DNA from 4 places in the Pseudobacillus sp. FSL P4-0506 genome. Region 3 is predicted to be linked to each of the others. Evidence: a T-box and tRNA genes for the amino acid it is inferred to sense, from the RefSeq annotation. Region 3 holds a T-box; the other regions hold tRNA genes.

Region 1 (4,231 bases), on a different contig from region 3:
GAGCGCCAGCTTCGGTGGAGGCGTCGGTGGGATACTACCCTGGCTGTGTTGAACTTCTAACCCGCACCCGTGATCCGGGTGGGAGACAGTGTCAGGCGGGCAGTTTGACTGGGGCGGTCGCCTCCTAAAGAGTAACGGAGGCGCCCAAAGGTTCCCTCAGAATGGTTGGAAATCATTCGCAGAGTGTAAAGGCACAAGGGAGCTTGACTGCGAGACCTACAAGTCGAGCAGGGACGAAAGTCGGGCTTAGTGATCCGGTGGTTCCGCATGGAAGGGCCATCGCTCAACGGATAAAAGCTACCCCGGGGATAACAGGCTTATCTCCCCCAAGAGTCCACATCGACGGGGAGGTTTGGCACCTCGATGTCGGCTCATCGCATCCTGGGGCTGTAGTCGGTCCCAAGGGTTGGGCTGTTCGCCCATTAAAGCGGTACGCGAGCTGGGTTCAGAACGTCGTGAGACAGTTCGGTCCCTATCCGTCGCGGGCGCAGGAAATTTGAGAGGAGCTGTCCTTAGTACGAGAGGACCGGGATGGACGCACCGCTGGTGTACCAGTTGTCTTGCCAAAGGCATCGCTGGGTAGCTATGTGCGGACGGGATAAGTGCTGAAAGCATCTAAGCATGAAGCCCCCCTCAAGATGAGATTTCCCATAGCGCAAGCTAGTAAGATCCCTGAAAGATGATCAGGTAGATAGGTTCGAGGTGGAAGCGTGGCGACACGTGGAGCTGACGAATACTAATCGATCGAGGACTTATCCTAATGATACGCCTAACGGCGTCACACATGAAATGGCACGGAGTTGCCGGTTACTGACACATATTATCCAGTTTTGAAAGAACAAACTCTTTCAACTTTATACAGTCTGGTGGCGATAGCGAAGAGGTCACACCCGTTCCCATCCCGAACACGGAAGTTAAGCTCTTCAGCGCCGATGGTAGTTGGGGGATTCCCCCTGTGAGAGTAGGACGCTGCCAGGCAAGCCCCCTAATCGGGGTTTTTCTTTTGGTTTCCTTTACATACATAGAAGGCCCCTTGGTCAAGCGGTTAAGACACCGCCCTTTCACGGCGGTAACACGGGTTCGAATCCCGTAGGGGTCACCATTTGGAGGATTAGCTCAGCTGGGAGAGCACCTGCCTTACAAGCAGGGGGTCGGCGGTTCGATCCCGTCATCCTCCATTTTTGCCTTTACCTAGTAAGCCGGTGTAGCTCAATTGGTAGAGCAACTGACTTGTAATCAGTAGGTTGGGGGTTCAAGTCCTCTTGCCGGCACCATTTCCCTTTCAACTTTTTTCAGAACGAGCCATTAGCTCAGTTGGTAGAGCATCTGACTTTTAATCAGAGGGTCGAAGGTTCGAGTCCTTCATGGCTCACCATTTATATGCGGGTGTGGCGGAATTGGCAGACGCACCAGACTTAGGATCTGGCGCCGCAAGGCGTGGGGGTTCGACTCCCTTCACCCGCATCGTTTTTTCTCTTAAATCTTTTTTAGTGAAAAGGCAGAACATTCTGCGGAAATGCGGAAGTAGTTCAGTGGTAGAACACCACCTTGCCAAGGTGGGGGTCGCGGGTTCGAATCCCGTCTTCCGCTCCATATCATGCCGGGGTGGCGGAACTGGCAGACGCACAGGACTTAAAATCCTGCGGTAGGTGACTACCGTACCGGTTCGATTCCGGTCCTCGGCACCATTTATAAAGCAATGCGCCCGTAGCTCAATTGGATAGAGCGTTTGACTACGGATCAAAAGGTTAGGGGTTCGACTCCTCTCGGGCGCGCCATTTAACCGTTTTTACGGGAAGTAGCTCAGCTTGGTAGAGCACTTGGTTTGGGACCAAGGGGTCGCAGGTTCGAATCCTGTCTTCCCGACCAGTTATTGCTCTAAATATTGTAACGTGGGGCCTTAGCTCAGCTGGGAGAGCGCCTGCTTTGCACGCAGGAGGTCAGCGGTTCGATCCCGCTAGGCTCCATTGATTTTATATTTAGTTTGGCGGTGTAGCTCAGCTGGCTAGAGCGTGCGGTTCATACCCGCAAGGTCGGGGGTTCGATCCCCTCCGCCGCTATATGGAGGAATACCCAAGTCTGGCTGAAGGGATCGGTCTTGAAAACCGACAGGCGGGTTAAACCGCGCGGGGGTTCGAATCCCTCTTCCTCCGCCATAATTATTTTTATATGTTATCGTCGCGGGGTGGAGCAGTCCGGTAGCTCGTCGGGCTCATAACCCGAAGGTCGCAGGTTCAAATCCTGTCCCCGCAATCTGGTCCGGTAGTTCAGTTGGTTAGAATGCCTGCCTGTCACGCAGGAGGTCGCGGGTTCGAGTCCCGTCCGGACCGCCATATTTCTTCCAGCAAGGAGTGTCTTGCTGTTGATATATAATATTTTTGTGTGGCTCAGTAGCTCAGTCGGTAGAGCAATGGACTGAAAATCCATGTGTCGGCGGTTCGATTCCGTCCTGAGCCACCATTTTTTCATTGTCTAAAAAACTATCTCTATTTCAGATGGAGGGGTAGCGAAGTGGCTAAACGCGGCGGACTGTAAATCCGCTCCCTCCGGGTTCGGCGGTTCGAATCCGTCCCCCTCCACCAGTGAGAATGGCGGTCGTGGCGAAGTGGTTAACGCATCGGATTGTGGCTCCGACACTCGTGGGTTCGATTCCCATCGATCGCCCCATACATATTATTATTAATGGGCTATAGCCAAGCGGTAAGGCAACGGACTTTGACTCCGTCATGCGCTGGTTCGAATCCAGCTAGCCCAGCCAGTTTTTAATGCGGGTGTAGTTTAATGGTAAAACCTCAGCCTTCCAAGCTGATGTCGTGAGTTCGATTCTCATCACCCGCTCCATTTGCATAAATGGGCCTGTAGCTCAGCTGGTTAGAGCGCACGCCTGATAAGCGTGAGGTCGGTGGTTCGAGTCCATTCAGGCCCACTTTATTCCGCAGTAGCTCAGTGGTAGAGCAATCGGCTGTTAACCGATCGGTCGCAAGTTCGAATCTTGCCTGCGGAGTTTTTATTTTTCTGGGGAAGTACTCAAGAGGCTGAAGAGGCGCCCCTGCTAAGGGTGTAGGTCGCGTAAGCGGCGCGAGGGTTCAAATCCCTCCTTCTCCGTCATACATATAGTTTTCTTCCAAAACACCCTTATTCTTCTATGGGAAGAATAAGGGTGTTTTTTACATCTATAAGTTTATAATCTCCGAAGCGGAAATTTGAAGCGCTAAGGCAAGTAAAAACATGCAAGAGCTCTCGTTTCTTTGTATGTTTTGTCATTACATTTATGGAAGATTTTTTTCTTGATTTTTCCACAATTAAGCCTGTAAAAAACTATTAAACCGGTGATCATCCGGCCAGCGCCATTTTCAAATGACGGCATAAAGGCAAAAAAGTTGTTACTAAGAGTGTACGGGTGATTTACTTAATGCTTAGAGGTTTTATCCATCTAAAGAGCTGAGTTGTGGAACAATCACTTTAATGCTAAGCTATAAAAAACTATGAGAAAGGGTATGTGAAATATGTCCATAATCATTATTAGCATAGTATTCGCATTTATATGGATTGCAGCGATTTATGAACTCATTAAACCTTTAAAAGAGCAGAATAACCGGAAAATCATTACTCTAACATCTTTCGGTACTTTATCAACATTAATTATTACTATTTCACTTTTTCAAAACTTTACTTTCTGAGAAAAGGCAGCTGCCTTAAGGATTTTATAATCGGTAAATGAACGCTTTAAGTGAATAAGCAGCAAAAAGGATCTTCTAATGAAGGTCCTTTCCTATACCAATAACGGAGCTTATATTAATCAAAGAGGGGATTGTAATTTCTAAACAAAAAGCTTTAATTATTATTGTTATGTTAGCAGCCGTACTTATTTCAATCATGTCTTACATGATGAGATACCCTATTAAAAATAATAACGACGACATCCAAGCGTATTTGGCAAAGTGGGAAAACCAAACTTCTGGCCGTTCTAATGTGAAACTTACATTGGTACAAGCCGTACATCTGGGAGAATCGAGTATACATGTTGCTCTTTACAAAGTTGATTCGAACTTACATAAGGCTATTTTAGAAGAAGGCCTCAATAGAAATCTTCGTATTCTTTACAGTGGTACTATCAACAGTGGCTTAGCTTATGAAGGAATTGAAACAAGTGAAGGTCAGTATGGAGTAGTTATGGGGCGGATTAATAATGATAAGGTCGCTTCTATAAAAGTGGAATTACAAAATGTTT
Region 2 (4,231 bases), 1.1 Mb from region 3:
TGATGTCATTAAGAAAAGTGAATGTCAAACGGCTTATATTATTGTGAACGAAGCAGGGGCAAGTGTATATTCTGCTTCCGAAACAGCACGTGAGGAATTTCCGGATTTTCAGGTCGAAGAAAGAAGTGCTGTGTCAATAGCGCGGCGGTTGCAAGATCCTTTAGCTGAATTAGTAAAGATTGATCCAAAATCAGTTGGTGTAGGCCAATATCAGCATGATGTTTCTCAAAAAAAGCTAAATGAGTCGCTCACATTTGTAGTAGAAACAGCAGTTAACCAAGTAGGAGTGAATTTGAATACAGCCTCTTCCTCATTATTGCAGTATGTAGCCGGCTTGAATAAAACTGTAGCTAATAATATTGTTAAATTTAGAGAAGATAACGGTAAATTTAATAATCGCTCTCAAGTCAAAAAAGTTCCTCGGCTTGGTGCGAAAACTTTCGAGCAATGTATAGGGTTTTTAAGAATTATGGATGGGCAGGAACCGTTGGATAAAACAGCGATCCACCCTGAAAGTTATTCAGAAGTGAAAAAACTGCTTCAAAGTATTGGCTATACCACAAAAGATGTAGGATCCAAAGAGCTCAAAGATACATTGGATAAAGTTTCTGTTGAGCAGGCTGCAGAAGAGTTAGGCATTGGGGTCCTAACAATGCAGGACATCAAAGATGCCCTTCAAAGACCGGGACGTGACCCTCGCGATGAACTGCCGACTCCGCTGTTAAAAACAGGAGTAATGAAATTGGAGGATTTAAAGCCTGGTATGGAAATGCAAGGGACTGTCAGAAATGTGGTAGACTTCGGTGCGTTCGTTGATATTGGAGTAAAAGAAGATGGTCTTGTTCATATTTCCAAAATGAAAAAAGGGTTCGTTAAGCATCCTCTCGATGTGACAGCTGTAGGTGATATTGTAACTGTCTGGATTGAACAGGTGGATGAGAAAAAAGGGAGAGTCTCTTTAACAATGATTCCTTCAGAAAAATAATTGAAGAAGAAAAGGAGCGGCCGGCTAATGAATGATCAGGAACTTCAGTTGCTTACAGAAAAGATATCAATAGAGTTATTTGGCCGTCCGTTTCTTCATAAAGCAACATTTAATTCAAGATTAAGAACTACTGGTGGCCGCTATATGATGCGGTCCCATAATATTGAAGTGAATAAAAAGTATTTGGAGGCCTATGGGCGGGAAGAAGTGGAAGGTATTATCAAGCATGAGCTATGTCACTATCACCTGCATTTAGAAGGAAAAGGACATAAACATCGTGATCGGGATTTTAAGCAGCTGCTAGAAAAGGTGCAAGGGCCTAGGTATTGCACTCCGTTGGAGAAAACAAAGCCCAAACAGCTAAGGCGTTTGTTGGTTTATGAATGCACTAATTGCCACCTTGCGTACCATCGTAGAAGAAAGATTGATACAGCCCGTTATGTATGTGGAAAATGTAAAGGAACGATTAAGTTCAAAGAAGAGAGAGCAGTAGACTAAAAATAATGGTTGAATTTGGTGAATGAGGAAAAGGAATGGGGAGTTTTTAATTTTATTGGACAAAGTTGTTGACTCATGTACTCTACTTTAATATAATACAAATTGTCGATAAAATGAATTTTATATTCCGCAGTAGCTCAGTGGTAGAGCAATCGGCTGTTAACCGATCGGTCGCAAGTTCGAATCTTGCCTGCGGAGCCATTTTGGGGAAGTACTCAAGAGGCTGAAGAGGCGCCCCTGCTAAGGGTGTAGGTCGCGTAAGCGGCGCGAGGGTTCAAATCCCTCCTTCTCCGCCATTATTTTAATAAGCATTGTGGCCCCTTGGTCAAGCGGTTAAGACACCGCCCTTTCACGGCGGTAACACGGGTTCGAATCCCGTAGGGGTCACCATTTTCTTATTGTTAACAATGGGCTATAGCCAAGCGGTAAGGCAACGGACTTTGACTCCGTCATGCGCTGGTTCGAATCCAGCTAGCCCAGTCACTATGAGCCATTAGCTCAGTCGGTAGAGCATCTGACTTTTAATCAGAGGGTCGAAGGTTCGAGTCCTTCATGGCTCACTATTTGCGGGTGTGGCGGAACTGGCAGACGCGCTAGAATCAGGCTCTAGTGTCCGCAAGGACGTGGGGGTTCGACTCCCTTCATCCGCATTGATGTGAGGGCGGCTTGCGTGAGGCAGGCTGTTTTTTTATTAGTGAGTTTGTTCGAAGAACGGCAGTTGATCAGGAGTCTAGTAAGTAGATTTATTTCTTTAAAAAATAGTTGACTAATTAACATTATTGCTTTAATATATTTCTAGTGACGTTAAATCAAAGAAAAGTACCGATCGAAATGAACAATCGTCTTTTATTTTGAAGATAAATATTGTTTCGAAAAGTACTTGATTTGATAAAGGGTATATGATATAATTAAGTTCTGTTGTTAAAAAAACATGCGGTCGTGGCGGAATGGCAGACGCGCTAGGTTGAGGGCCTAGTGGGGGCGACCCCGTGGAGGTTCAAGTCCTCTCGACCGCACCATAAAATGCGCCCGTAGCTCAATTGGATAGAGCGTTTGACTACGGATCAAAAGGTTAGGGGTTCGACTCCTCTCGGGCGCGCCATTTATAAGTTTAACGGGAAGTAGCTCAGCTTGGTAGAGCACTTGGTTTGGGACCAAGGGGTCGCAGGTTCGAATCCTGTCTTCCCGACCAGGTAAGTATATATGCGGGTGTAGTTTAATGGTAAAACCTCAGCCTTCCAAGCTGATGTCGTGGGTTCGATTCCCATCACCCGCTCCAAAATTGATCTTTGAAAACTGAACAAAATACATGCCAGTAAGTTAATTCTTATTTTTAAAACATGAGCAAGTCAAACATCTTTTTGGAGAGTTTGATCCTGGCTCAGGACGAACGCTGGCGGCGTGCCTAATACATGCAAGTCGAGCGGACTTGACGGAGCTTGCTCTGTTCAAGTTAGCGGCGGACGGGTGAGTAACACGTGGGTAACCTGCCTGTAAGACTGGGATAACTCCGGGAAACCGGGGCTAATACCGGATATTCTTTTTCTTCGCATGAAGAAGAATGGAAAGGCGGCTTTTAGCTGTCACTTACAGATGGACCCGCGGCGCATTAGCTAGTTGGTGAGGTAACGGCTCACCAAGGCGACGATGCGTAGCCGACCTGAGAGGGTGATCGGCCACACTGGGACTGAGACACGGCCCAGACTCCTACGGGAGGCAGCAGTAGGGAATCTTCCGCAATGGACGAAAGTCTGACGGAGCAACGCCGCGTGAGTGAAGAAGGTTTTCGGATCGTAAAGCTCTGTTGTCAGGGAAGAACAAGTACCAAAGTAACTGTTGGTACCTTGACGGTACCTGACCAGAAAGCCACGGCTAACTACGTGCCAGCAGCCGCGGTAATACGTAGGTGGCAAGCGTTGTCCGGAATTATTGGGCGTAAAGCGCGCGCAGGCGGCTTCTTAAGTCTGATGTGAAAGCCCACGGCTCAACCGTGGAGGGTCATTGGAAACTGGGAGGCTTGAGTGCAGAAGAGGAGAGCGGAATTCCACGTGTAGCGGTGAAATGCGTAGAGATGTGGAGGAACACCAGTGGCGAAGGCGGCTCTCTGGTCTGTAACTGACGCTGAGGCGCGAAAGCGTGGGGAGCGAACAGGATTAGATACCCTGGTAGTCCACGCCGTAAACGATGAGTGCTAAGTGTTGGAGGGTTTCCGCCCTTCAGTGCTGCAGCTAACGCATTAAGCACTCCGCCTGGGGAGTACGGCCGCAAGGCTGAAACTCAAAGGAATTGACGGGGGCCCGCACAAGCGGTGGAGCATGTGGTTTAATTCGAAGCAACGCGAAGAACCTTACCAGGTCTTGACATCCCGCTGACCGGTCTGGAGACAGATCTTTCCCTTCGGGGACAGCGGTGACAGGTGGTGCATGGTTGTCGTCAGCTCGTGTCGTGAGATGTTGGGTTAAGTCCCGCAACGAGCGCAACCCTTGATCTTAGTTGCCAGCATTCAGTTGGGCACTCTAAGGTGACTGCCGGTGACAAACCGGAGGAAGGTGGGGATGACGTCAAATCATCATGCCCCTTATGACCTGGGCTACACACGTGCTACAATGGATGGTACAAAGGGCTGCAAGACCGCAAGGTTTAGCCAATCCCATAAAACCATTCTCAGTTCGGATTGCAGGCTGCAACTCGCCTGCATGAAGCCGGAATCGCTAGTAATCGCGGATCAGCATGCCGCGGTGAATACGT
Region 3 (4,231 bases):
CAGCTTCTTCGCATTGAAGACCAGCTTGGAGAGCTTGCTCAATACTTAGGCGATAAAACATTCTATAACTTGAAAAAATAAGGAAAATCAGGGCCAGCCTCCCATCTTTTTAAGTGATGGGAAGCTGGCCTCTTGTTATTTTATTCACATTTTTGTTTTTTTGTGTTAAACTTGGTGTATTCGTATGCTCGTTCATGGAGGTAGAAACATGCTACACACTTTGTTAGTAACTCTGCTTGTGATTGTATCGATTGCGTTAATTGCTGTTGTGCTGCTGCAATCTGGAAAAAGTGCCGGGTTGTCCGGGGCGATTTCCGGCGGAGCGGAACAGCTTTTTGGTAAACAGAAAGCACGGGGGATTGATTTAGTCTTGCACCGTGTAACGGTTGTGTTAGCGATTTTGTTTTTTGCTTTAACAATTGCTGTATCTTATTTTGGTTTGTAATGCAAAAAGGGCTGACCCGAAAGCCGGTTTTTACCGTTTTTCAGGTCAGCCCTTTTTTTATTAATATTGGTTTTTATATCGTTGACCGGATCACCAATAAACACTCGTCAGGAACAGATCCTTATTTTGAAATATTATTTTACTTGTCGTTTCCTGCTCTTGGAGCAATGGATTCTGCTAAAATCTCATTTTGTTCACCAGCAAACTGTGGTGGTTGTTTTCGGAAGCCTTTCGTCATATACAGCAAGTAGGAAAAGCCGATGAGTGCCCAGATGATTCCTAATGTTAGAGAGTGGATGTCCAAGTTCACCCATAGCACACCAACAATCGCAGCTCCAATTAAGGGCATAACCAAATAATTAACAAATCCTTTCACTGTTTTATGCTGTTTCTTCTGAATAACAAAGTAGCTAATGACAGATAAGTTAACGAATGTGAAAGCGATCAAGGCGCCAAAATTGATGAGCGAGGTAGCTGTCACAAGATCAAGAAAGATCGCTGATAAAGAAACTATTGCTGCAATAATAATATTAAACATCGGCGTACGCCATTTTGGGTGAAGATAAGCAAACCATTTTTTCGGAAAAACATTGTCTCTTCCCATAACATACAGCAACCTTGACACACTCGCTGTAGAGGCGAGTCCGGATGCGAGTGTATTGACGAAGGTAATGCCAAGAAAGATGGATTGGAACAAAGCGCCTCCCACATATAAAGCGATTTCAGGAAGAGCGGCTTCCGGATCGTTAAATCTGGAATTGTCAGGGAAAAACACCTGAATAAAGTAAGAAGTAAGAATGAAAATAATGCCGCCCCAAAGCGCCGTGAAGAAAATCGCTTTTGGAATCGTTTTCACTGCATCAGGCGTTTCTTCCGATAAGGTGGTAACCGCATCGAACCCTAAAAAAGAAAAACAGAGAATAGTTGCTCCGGCAATGAGAGGCCCTATTTCCATGCTATCACCAAAGAAAGGCTGAGATGTTAACAGTTGACCGGTTCCTTCACCATTGCTAAGCCCTCTGATAACAAGAAATACAAATACAACCATAATGGCAATCTGTATTAAAACAAAGAGTGTATTAAAATTGGCAAGAATGTTGATGCCTCGCACGTTTATTAGCGTGACAAGCCCGACAAAACCGACGACCCATACCCATGAAGGCACGGCCGGAAATAAAGCATTCAAATAAAGTTTAGTCAGTAAAGCATTGACCATTGGTAAAAATAAATAATCAAGCAGCGAAGACCAGCCGACTAAAAATCCGAGATGAGGATTAATGGCTTTTTGAGTGTACGTGTAGGCTGAACCGGCTGAGGGGAAGACTTTGACAAGCTTTCCATAGCTGGCTGCTGTGAACAGCATCCCCGCCAAAGCGATAAAGTAAGCGGCAGGCACGTGGCCGCCAGTAATGTCTGACACAATCCCGAATGTATCAAATACAACCATAGGGGCCATGTAGGCCAGCCCAATCATGACCACTTGCCATAACTTTAAGGATTTCTTTAGACGAATGTTTTCATTCAAGGTGCATCCTCCTTTTGTAGCATAAATTTGAAATCTCCAAACATTCTTACAATTTTTGTGCCAACTCTAAGAGAAGGACGAGAATAAATTTAAATTAATTAAGGAAAAGGCGAGCTTTTAAAAATATATTTTAAACTATTATTAGGTTTATTTAATACATTATTTTTTGTTAATTCTATTCATTTTTGCATAAATTATTATGAAGTGAATAGGAAAATTAGATGATGAAGGACTTTTTATTCATTTGACGAGTTTTAGAATTTGGCACAAATCTTGCAAAAGTGTAAAAAATATAAGGGATAAAAATTGAATTTATAAATATAAAAGTCGATGAGGAAGAGAGTAATCATTATGAGGGACTTAGCGAATCAGGGATAGTGAAAGCCTGGTCGAAATCAAATGACGAACCGCACTTCTGAGACGCTTGTCTGAAAAGATGGTGATAGGGCAAGCCGGGTATTTCCGTTACCAAAGATGAGCCGGTTCCGTTATGGAACAAAAAGAGTGGTACCGCGGGAAAGAAACTCCCGTCTCTTCATGAAGAGACGGGAGTTTCTTTATTTTTATCATAAGGAGAGAATGATGATGATGTATAGTAACGAATTTGCACAAGCTCTGTATGAGGCATTAGAGGGAAGAATGGCGAAGGATCACTTGCAGCCATTAATTGAAAAGCCAAAGCATTTGGAACGTGGGGATCTAGCCTTTCCATGCTTTTCCCTGGCGAAAATTGAGCGGAAGTCGCCACAGTTGATTGCCGAAGAGATGAGCCGAAAAGTAAATTCTCCGCTTTTTGAGAAAGTAGAGGCGGCTGGGGGATATCTTAATGTGTTTCTGAACAAACAAAAAGTAACTGCTCAAGTGCTGGAAGAGGTATTAGCGAAAAAAAATCATTTTGGCGCATCAAACAGTGGAAAAGGAAAAACTATTGCCATTGACATGTCTTCACCTAATATCGCCAAGCCATTCTCCATGGGGCATCTTCGTTCAACGGTGATCGGCCATTCCCTTGCCCTCTTATTAGCCGAGTGCGGTTACAAGCCTGTGAAAATTAATCACCTCGGTGATTGGGGCACGCAATTTGGCAAGCTGATTACGGCTTACAAAAATTGGGGAGATGAAGCTAAAGTAAGAGCAAACCCGATTAAGGAACTGCTCTCTTTGTATGTAAAGTTTCATGAGGAAGCAGAAACGAACGTCCAGTTGGAAGCGGAAGGGCGTGAATGGTTTAAGAGGCTCGAAGACGGCGACGAGGAAGCAGCTAGGCTGTGGAAGTGGTTTAAAGACGAATCGCTAAAGGACTTTTCACGGATTTATGAACTGCTGGGCATTGATTTTGATTCATACGCAGGAGAGGCATTTTACAATGACAAAATGGACCGGGTCGTCCATTTACTAGAGGAGAAAGGGTTGCTTATGGAGTCAGAGCAAGCTCAAGTCGTGTCGCTGGAAGAAGAGAATCTCCCTCCTTGCCTGATTAAAAAGTCGGACGGAGCGACCTTGTATGCCACAAGGGATCTGGCAGCCGCTCTTTACCGCAAAGAGACGTACGATTTTGAAAAGGCCCTTTATGTGGTGGGTGGAGAACAGAGCCTGCACTTTAAACAACTAAAAGCTGTATTGGAAAAATTGGGCTTTGACTGGGCGGACGACCTGGTCCATGTGCCGTTTGGTATGATGCGTAAAGACGGCAAGAAGATGTCGACGAGAAAAGGACAGGTGGTTTTGCTTGAAGAAGTGCTGCAGGAGTCTATTGCCCTTGCCAAAAAGAATGTCGAACTGAAGAATCCCAACCTGTCGAATAAAGAAGAAGTAGCGAGACAAGTTGGTGTGGGTGCCATTATTTTTAACGATTTGAAAAATTATCGAATGAACGACATTGACTTTTCATTGGAGGATATTTTGCGATTTGAGGGAGAGACGGGGCCATATGTGCAATACACGCATGCAAGGGCTTGTTCTATTCTGCGAAAGGCTGGCTGGAATGCTGAGAAAGAAACGTCTATTCGATTGTCCGGTGAAAAAGAGTGGGAAGTGGTCGGCCTGCTGATGGCATTTCCAGAAGTGATTGAAAAAGCAGTAGTGACCTTTGATCCTTCACGAGTTGCCAAGCATATTATTGATCTGGCGCAAGCTTTTAACAAATACTACGCAGAAGTGAAAGTGCTCCAGGAGGATGAACAGAAGGAATCTCGCCTTGCTTTCGTTTTGGCTGTCACTCAAGTTCTAAAGACGGGGCTGTCATTGCTTGGTATTGAAGC
Region 4 (4,231 bases), on a different contig from region 3:
CTTCCCGACCAGTTATTGCTCTAAATAGCATAACGTGGGGCCTTAGCTCAGCTGGGAGAGCGCCTGCTTTGCACGCAGGAGGTCAGCGGTTCGATCCCGCTAGGCTCCATTGATGTTTAATATTTAGTTTGGCGGTGTAGCTCAGCTGGCTAGAGCGTGCGGTTCATACCCGTAAGGTCGGGGGTTCGATCCCCTCCGCCGCTATATGGAGGAATACCCAAGTCTGGCTGAAGGGATCGGTCTTGAAAACCGACAGGCGGGTTAAACCGCGCGGGGGTTCGAATCCCTCTTCCTCCGCCATAATTATTTTTATATGTTATCGTCGCGGGGTGGAGCAGTCTGGTAGCTCGTCGGGCTCATAACCCGAAGGTCGCAGGTTCAAATCCTGTCCCCGCAATCTGGTCCGGTAGTTCAGTTGGTTAGAATGCCTGCCTGTCACGCAGGAGGTCGCGGGTTCGAGTCCCGTCCGGACCGCCATATTTCTTCCAGCAAGGAGTGTCTTGCTGTTGATATATAATATTTTTGTGTGGCTCAGTAGCTCAGTCGGTAGAGCAATGGACTGAAAATCCATGTGTCGGCGGTTCGATTCCGTCCTGAGCCACCATTTTTTCATTGTCTAAAAAACTATCTCTATTTCAGATGGAGGGGTAGCGAAGTGGCTAAACGCGGCGGACTGTAAATCCGCTCCCTCCGGGTTCGGCGGTTCGAATCCGTCCCCCTCCACCAGTGAGAATGGCGGTCGTGGCGAAGTGGTTAACGCATCGGATTGTGGCTCCGACACTCGTGGGTTCGATTCCCATCGATCGCCCCATACATATTATTATTAATGGGCTATAGCCAAGCGGTAAGGCAACGGACTTTGACTCCGTCATGCGCTGGTTCGAATCCAGCTAGCCCAGCCAGTTTTTAATGCGGGTGTAGTTTAATGGTAAAACCTCAGCCTTCCAAGCTGATGTCGTGAGTTCGATTCTCATCACCCGCTCCATTTGCATAAATGGGCCTGTAGCTCAGCTGGTTAGAGCGCACGCCTGATAAGCGTGAGGTCGATGGTTCGAGTCCATTCAGGCCCACTTTATTCCGCAGTAGCTCAGTGGTAGAGCAATCGGCTGTTAACCGATCGGTCGCAAGTTCGAATCTTGCCTGCGGAGTTTTTATTTTTCTGGGGAAGTACTCAAGAGGCTGAAGAGGCGCCCCTGCTAAGGGTGTAGGTCGCGTAAGCGGCGCGAGGGTTCAAATCCCTCCTTCTCCGCCATATATAGATGCGCCTTTAGCTCAGCAGGATAGAGCAACGGCCTTCTAAGCCGTCGGTCAGAGGTTCGAATCCTCTAAGGCGCGTAAATTATAAAAAGGCATCGGGTCACTTCTGTTTTAGGAAGACTGACTAGGTGCCTTTTCTGTGTATTAATAGATCGCTTAATTTACATAACGATCAAATCTAGGAAGTAGCCGTCAGTCATAATCCCTTACTGGCTATGAGTTCTTCTTTCTTACTCGGATTTTTCTCTATGCAAGATTTTATACATCGTTGATTTCACAAGGCTTCTCGTTTTCAAAAAAGCCTCTTGTCTGTATAAAAAAGTGGAGTTTTATACAATTTTCTTTAGAGACAGAATGGTCTTAAAGGCTAGCTTTTTTAGCCTTCATGGCTCATAATTTCACACGTAATTTTTAAAGTTTAAACTTATAGAACAGAATAGAGGGGCAAGTTACGGGCGTACGACCACACTCCCCAAAAACTTCGTTTTTGTCTTGATAGGAATCCTTCCTACAACCTGATCATTTTAAGTACTCATTTTTTCAAAATTTCATACTTGAAATGATTGTCGCTATGCTCGAATGATTGTTAGTTTGGAGCGTCTACACTTATCTGGACAGAAAAATTAAGGTCACGTACACTTGACCTAAAACAGATGAGGAGCTTCAACTATGACAAAGCGAGAACGCCGCACCTTCACGCCCGAGTTCAAAAAGCAAATGGTGCAGCTGTACCAGAATGGAAAAACGAAGCGAGCTATTATTGCTGAATATGATCTGTCCCCGTCATCTCTTGACCGGTGGATCAATCAGGATGAAACCTCCGGTTCTTTTAAAGAGAAAGACAATCGTTCTCCTGAACAGCAGGAGCTTTTGGAACTCCGCAAGGAACTAAAGCAGCTTAGAATGGAGAATGATATTTTAAAGCAAGCCGCGCTGATCATGGGACGAAAGTAAATGTCATTAAGCGAAATAAAGACAAATACTCGGTATCAGCAATGTGCAGCGTCCTGCAAATTTCACGTAGTACCTACTATTATGATGCCAAAGAACGTCAGGCAGAAGACGATGTAACAGGCGCTGTGATAGAGATTTTTGAACAAAACCGAAGTGCCTACGGCACGCGCAAGATCAAAGTCGAACTGCACAAGCGTGGACTGACAGTCTCCAGAAGACGTATTGGACGCATCATGAAGGAGCAGGGGCTTGTTTCTTCCTATACAGTGGCACAGTTCAAGCCACAAAAAGCTCCGTGTAATGAGTCATCCCAGGCGAATGAATTGAAACGCAAGTTTCAGCAGACAGAAGCCAAAAAAGTAGTCGTCAGTGATTTAACATACGTCAAAGTCAAAAACAAATGGCATTACGTATGTATCTTTGTCGATCTCTTCAACCGCGAAATTATTGGCTTCAGCACGGGACCAAACAAAGATGCAAACCTTGTCGCACGGGCTTTTTCTTCGATTCAAGGTGATCTGCGGGACATCCAGATGTTCCATACCGACCGTGGCAGCGAGTTCAAAAACCAGCTCATCGATGAAACGTTAGCGGCCTTCCAGATTGGCCGCTCTTTAAGTATGAAAGGTTGTCCATACGATAATGCCGTGGCGGAAGCCACATTTAAAATCATCAAAACAGAGTTTGTCAGCCAAATGAAGTTTAATAGCCTTGAGCATCTTACGCTGGAATTCAGTGATTATGTTAACTGGTTTAATAAGCGGCGGATTCACGGAACACTAGGCTATGTAAGCCCGATTGAATACAAACGATCGTCCCTTAAAAAGGCTGTCTGATTTAGTGTTGACAACCCAAAAACTCCTTATGCTCTTTAAATTAATCTTTTTCAAAAACTTGAATAATTAAAGGTATGGATGAAAAAATTATTATAAAAAGGATAATCACTTTACAATGATAGGATTTGTTACTTCAATTATTGTATTTAATCTGATATGTTTTACAACCAATAGGCGACTAACCAAAAATCAATTCGTGCATATATGGATGTTTACAATTGCTACCCAAGCAGTTACAGAGACCTTTATTGACTTTAAATATCATGGTTACTGGTACTTTACTAAAGAAATTAATTGGTGGGTGCTTCCTGCTTTGACTATTTTAATTCCGCCCGTTAATATCATTTTCTTAAATTGGTATCCCTTTAAGAAAACTTTCTATAAACAAACGCTTTATATACTAAGTTGGACAATAGCTATCACGTTGTATGAAACCATCATATTGTTACCTGAACCATGGGGGTATTTTCGTTATGGCTGGTGGAATACTTGGTACTCATTCCTGGTTTATCCATTTTTGCTTATCGCTGTTTTAAGTTATTATAGATGGATCTGTGAAATTGAAAACACAGCTAATAAGTGAGCCTTAGTGGATGAAAAAGCTGCTTAGAAAACACTTTATTGTCATCAATAAATGTTCGTCGCCCAGGTATTATACTATCCCTAAAAGAGTTTAACAAAATCACAGGATTTGCTATGATTTGCTCAATTAGAAATACAATCAAGGGAGGGCCTTTTGAAGACGAGCTTCCAATGGGATTGGCTTTTTAAGGGGCTATTTTAACGGACCAAATTAAGAGCTTAGATTGGAACTCAAGATGAATTCAAATCGTTGGCCAGGCTCCTTCAAAGATCATAACGGAGTGTTTGAACAAGATACATACCTTTCTGTAAAAGAAAGCCCTCCGAAGTCTCGGAAGACTTTTTTTACTTTCCAAATAAGCGTGCAAGGAAGGTTTTTTGGGGTTGTTTTCTTCTGAGAAAATGGTCAAAAGGTTTATTTCAACACTAATGGTAACTGGAGTATTAATAGAGTTTTCAATGACTGAGCAATCTATTGTAAAAGCTAGTGAGCCTACTCAAGATGAAATAGATGCTATGTACGCACAAGAAGATGCTGAAGCTGCTTATGTATTAAATAATTGGAACAAAGTTATCGATGAAAAGATCAAGGAAAGTGGCAT

What was found. The T-box of region 3 lies ahead of argS (arginine--tRNA ligase). A T-box ahead of a tRNA ligase gene usually reads a tRNA of that ligase, here a tRNA-Arg.
Region 1: it encodes a tRNA-Arg, which carries the amino acid that the T-box ahead of argS (arginine--tRNA ligase) is inferred to sense. The anticodon was not compared.
Region 2: it encodes a tRNA-Arg, which carries the amino acid that the T-box ahead of argS (arginine--tRNA ligase) is inferred to sense. The anticodon was not compared.
Region 4: it encodes a tRNA-Arg, which carries the amino acid that the T-box ahead of argS (arginine--tRNA ligase) is inferred to sense. The anticodon was not compared.

What each region holds. Positions count from the first base shown of each region.
Region 1 covers NZ_JBBOOI010000002.1:189,888-194,118, reverse strand. Annotated here, with positions in the region: rRNA gene MKZ02_RS22975 (23S ribosomal RNA) at 1-760, shown strand, start outside; rRNA gene rrf (5S ribosomal RNA) at 863-978, shown strand; tRNA gene MKZ02_RS22965 (tRNA-Glu) at 1,028-1,102, shown strand; tRNA gene MKZ02_RS22960 (tRNA-Val) at 1,106-1,178, shown strand; tRNA gene MKZ02_RS22955 (tRNA-Thr) at 1,199-1,274, shown strand; tRNA gene MKZ02_RS22950 (tRNA-Lys) at 1,300-1,375, shown strand; tRNA gene MKZ02_RS22945 (tRNA-Leu) at 1,383-1,464, shown strand; tRNA gene MKZ02_RS22940 (tRNA-Gly) at 1,519-1,593, shown strand; tRNA gene MKZ02_RS22935 (tRNA-Leu) at 1,600-1,688, shown strand; tRNA gene MKZ02_RS22930 (tRNA-Arg) at 1,702-1,778, shown strand; tRNA gene MKZ02_RS22925 (tRNA-Pro) at 1,793-1,869, shown strand; tRNA gene MKZ02_RS22920 (tRNA-Ala) at 1,895-1,967, shown strand; tRNA gene MKZ02_RS22915 (tRNA-Met) at 1,987-2,060, shown strand; tRNA gene MKZ02_RS22910 (tRNA-Ser) at 2,064-2,156, shown strand; tRNA gene MKZ02_RS22905 (tRNA-Met) at 2,180-2,253, shown strand; tRNA gene MKZ02_RS22900 (tRNA-Asp) at 2,257-2,333, shown strand; tRNA gene MKZ02_RS22895 (tRNA-Phe) at 2,385-2,460, shown strand; tRNA gene MKZ02_RS22890 (tRNA-Tyr) at 2,498-2,582, shown strand; tRNA gene MKZ02_RS22885 (tRNA-His) at 2,592-2,667, shown strand; tRNA gene MKZ02_RS22880 (tRNA-Gln) at 2,684-2,758, shown strand; tRNA gene MKZ02_RS22875 (tRNA-Gly) at 2,768-2,841, shown strand; tRNA gene MKZ02_RS22870 (tRNA-Ile) at 2,853-2,926, shown strand; tRNA gene MKZ02_RS22865 (tRNA-Asn) at 2,933-3,004, shown strand; tRNA gene MKZ02_RS22860 (tRNA-Ser) at 3,018-3,105, shown strand; gene MKZ02_RS22855 (hypothetical protein) at 3,934-4,231, shown strand, end outside.
Region 2 covers NZ_JBBOOI010000001.1:107,798-112,028, reverse strand. Annotated here, with positions in the region: gene MKZ02_RS00540 (Tex family protein) at 1-985, shown strand, start outside; gene MKZ02_RS00535 (SprT family protein) at 1,013-1,483, shown strand; tRNA gene MKZ02_RS00530 (tRNA-Asn) at 1,610-1,684, shown strand; tRNA gene MKZ02_RS00525 (tRNA-Ser) at 1,689-1,779, shown strand; tRNA gene MKZ02_RS00520 (tRNA-Glu) at 1,799-1,873, shown strand; tRNA gene MKZ02_RS00515 (tRNA-Gln) at 1,892-1,963, shown strand; tRNA gene MKZ02_RS00510 (tRNA-Lys) at 1,971-2,043, shown strand; tRNA gene MKZ02_RS00505 (tRNA-Leu) at 2,050-2,133, shown strand; tRNA gene MKZ02_RS00500 (tRNA-Leu) at 2,417-2,502, shown strand; tRNA gene MKZ02_RS00495 (tRNA-Arg) at 2,509-2,585, shown strand; tRNA gene MKZ02_RS00490 (tRNA-Pro) at 2,599-2,675, shown strand; tRNA gene MKZ02_RS00485 (tRNA-Gly) at 2,689-2,762, shown strand; rRNA gene MKZ02_RS00480 (16S ribosomal RNA) at 2,842-4,231, shown strand, end outside.
Region 3 covers NZ_JBBOOI010000001.1:1,205,336-1,209,566, forward strand. Annotated here, with positions in the region: gene eno (phosphopyruvate hydratase) at 1-81, shown strand, start outside; gene secG (preprotein translocase subunit SecG) at 209-445, shown strand; gene MKZ02_RS05815 (APC family permease) at 585-1,970, opposite strand; T-box leader at 2,292-2,508, shown strand; gene argS (arginine--tRNA ligase) at 2,556-4,231, shown strand, end outside.
Region 4 covers NZ_JBBOOI010000002.1:285,478-289,708, forward strand. Annotated here, with positions in the region: tRNA gene MKZ02_RS23455 (tRNA-Pro) at 1-11, shown strand, start outside; tRNA gene MKZ02_RS23460 (tRNA-Ala) at 37-109, shown strand; tRNA gene MKZ02_RS23465 (tRNA-Met) at 131-204, shown strand; tRNA gene MKZ02_RS23470 (tRNA-Ser) at 208-300, shown strand; tRNA gene MKZ02_RS23475 (tRNA-Met) at 324-397, shown strand; tRNA gene MKZ02_RS23480 (tRNA-Asp) at 401-477, shown strand; tRNA gene MKZ02_RS23485 (tRNA-Phe) at 529-604, shown strand; tRNA gene MKZ02_RS23490 (tRNA-Tyr) at 642-726, shown strand; tRNA gene MKZ02_RS23495 (tRNA-His) at 736-811, shown strand; tRNA gene MKZ02_RS23500 (tRNA-Gln) at 828-902, shown strand; tRNA gene MKZ02_RS23505 (tRNA-Gly) at 912-985, shown strand; tRNA gene MKZ02_RS23510 (tRNA-Ile) at 997-1,070, shown strand; tRNA gene MKZ02_RS23515 (tRNA-Asn) at 1,077-1,148, shown strand; tRNA gene MKZ02_RS23520 (tRNA-Ser) at 1,162-1,252, shown strand; tRNA gene MKZ02_RS23525 (tRNA-Arg) at 1,262-1,335, shown strand; one part of gene MKZ02_RS23530 (IS3 family transposase) at 1,927-2,176, shown strand; one part of gene MKZ02_RS23530 (IS3 family transposase) at 2,176-3,047, shown strand; gene MKZ02_RS23535 (YiiX/YebB-like N1pC/P60 family cysteine hydrolase) at 4,008-4,231, shown strand, end outside.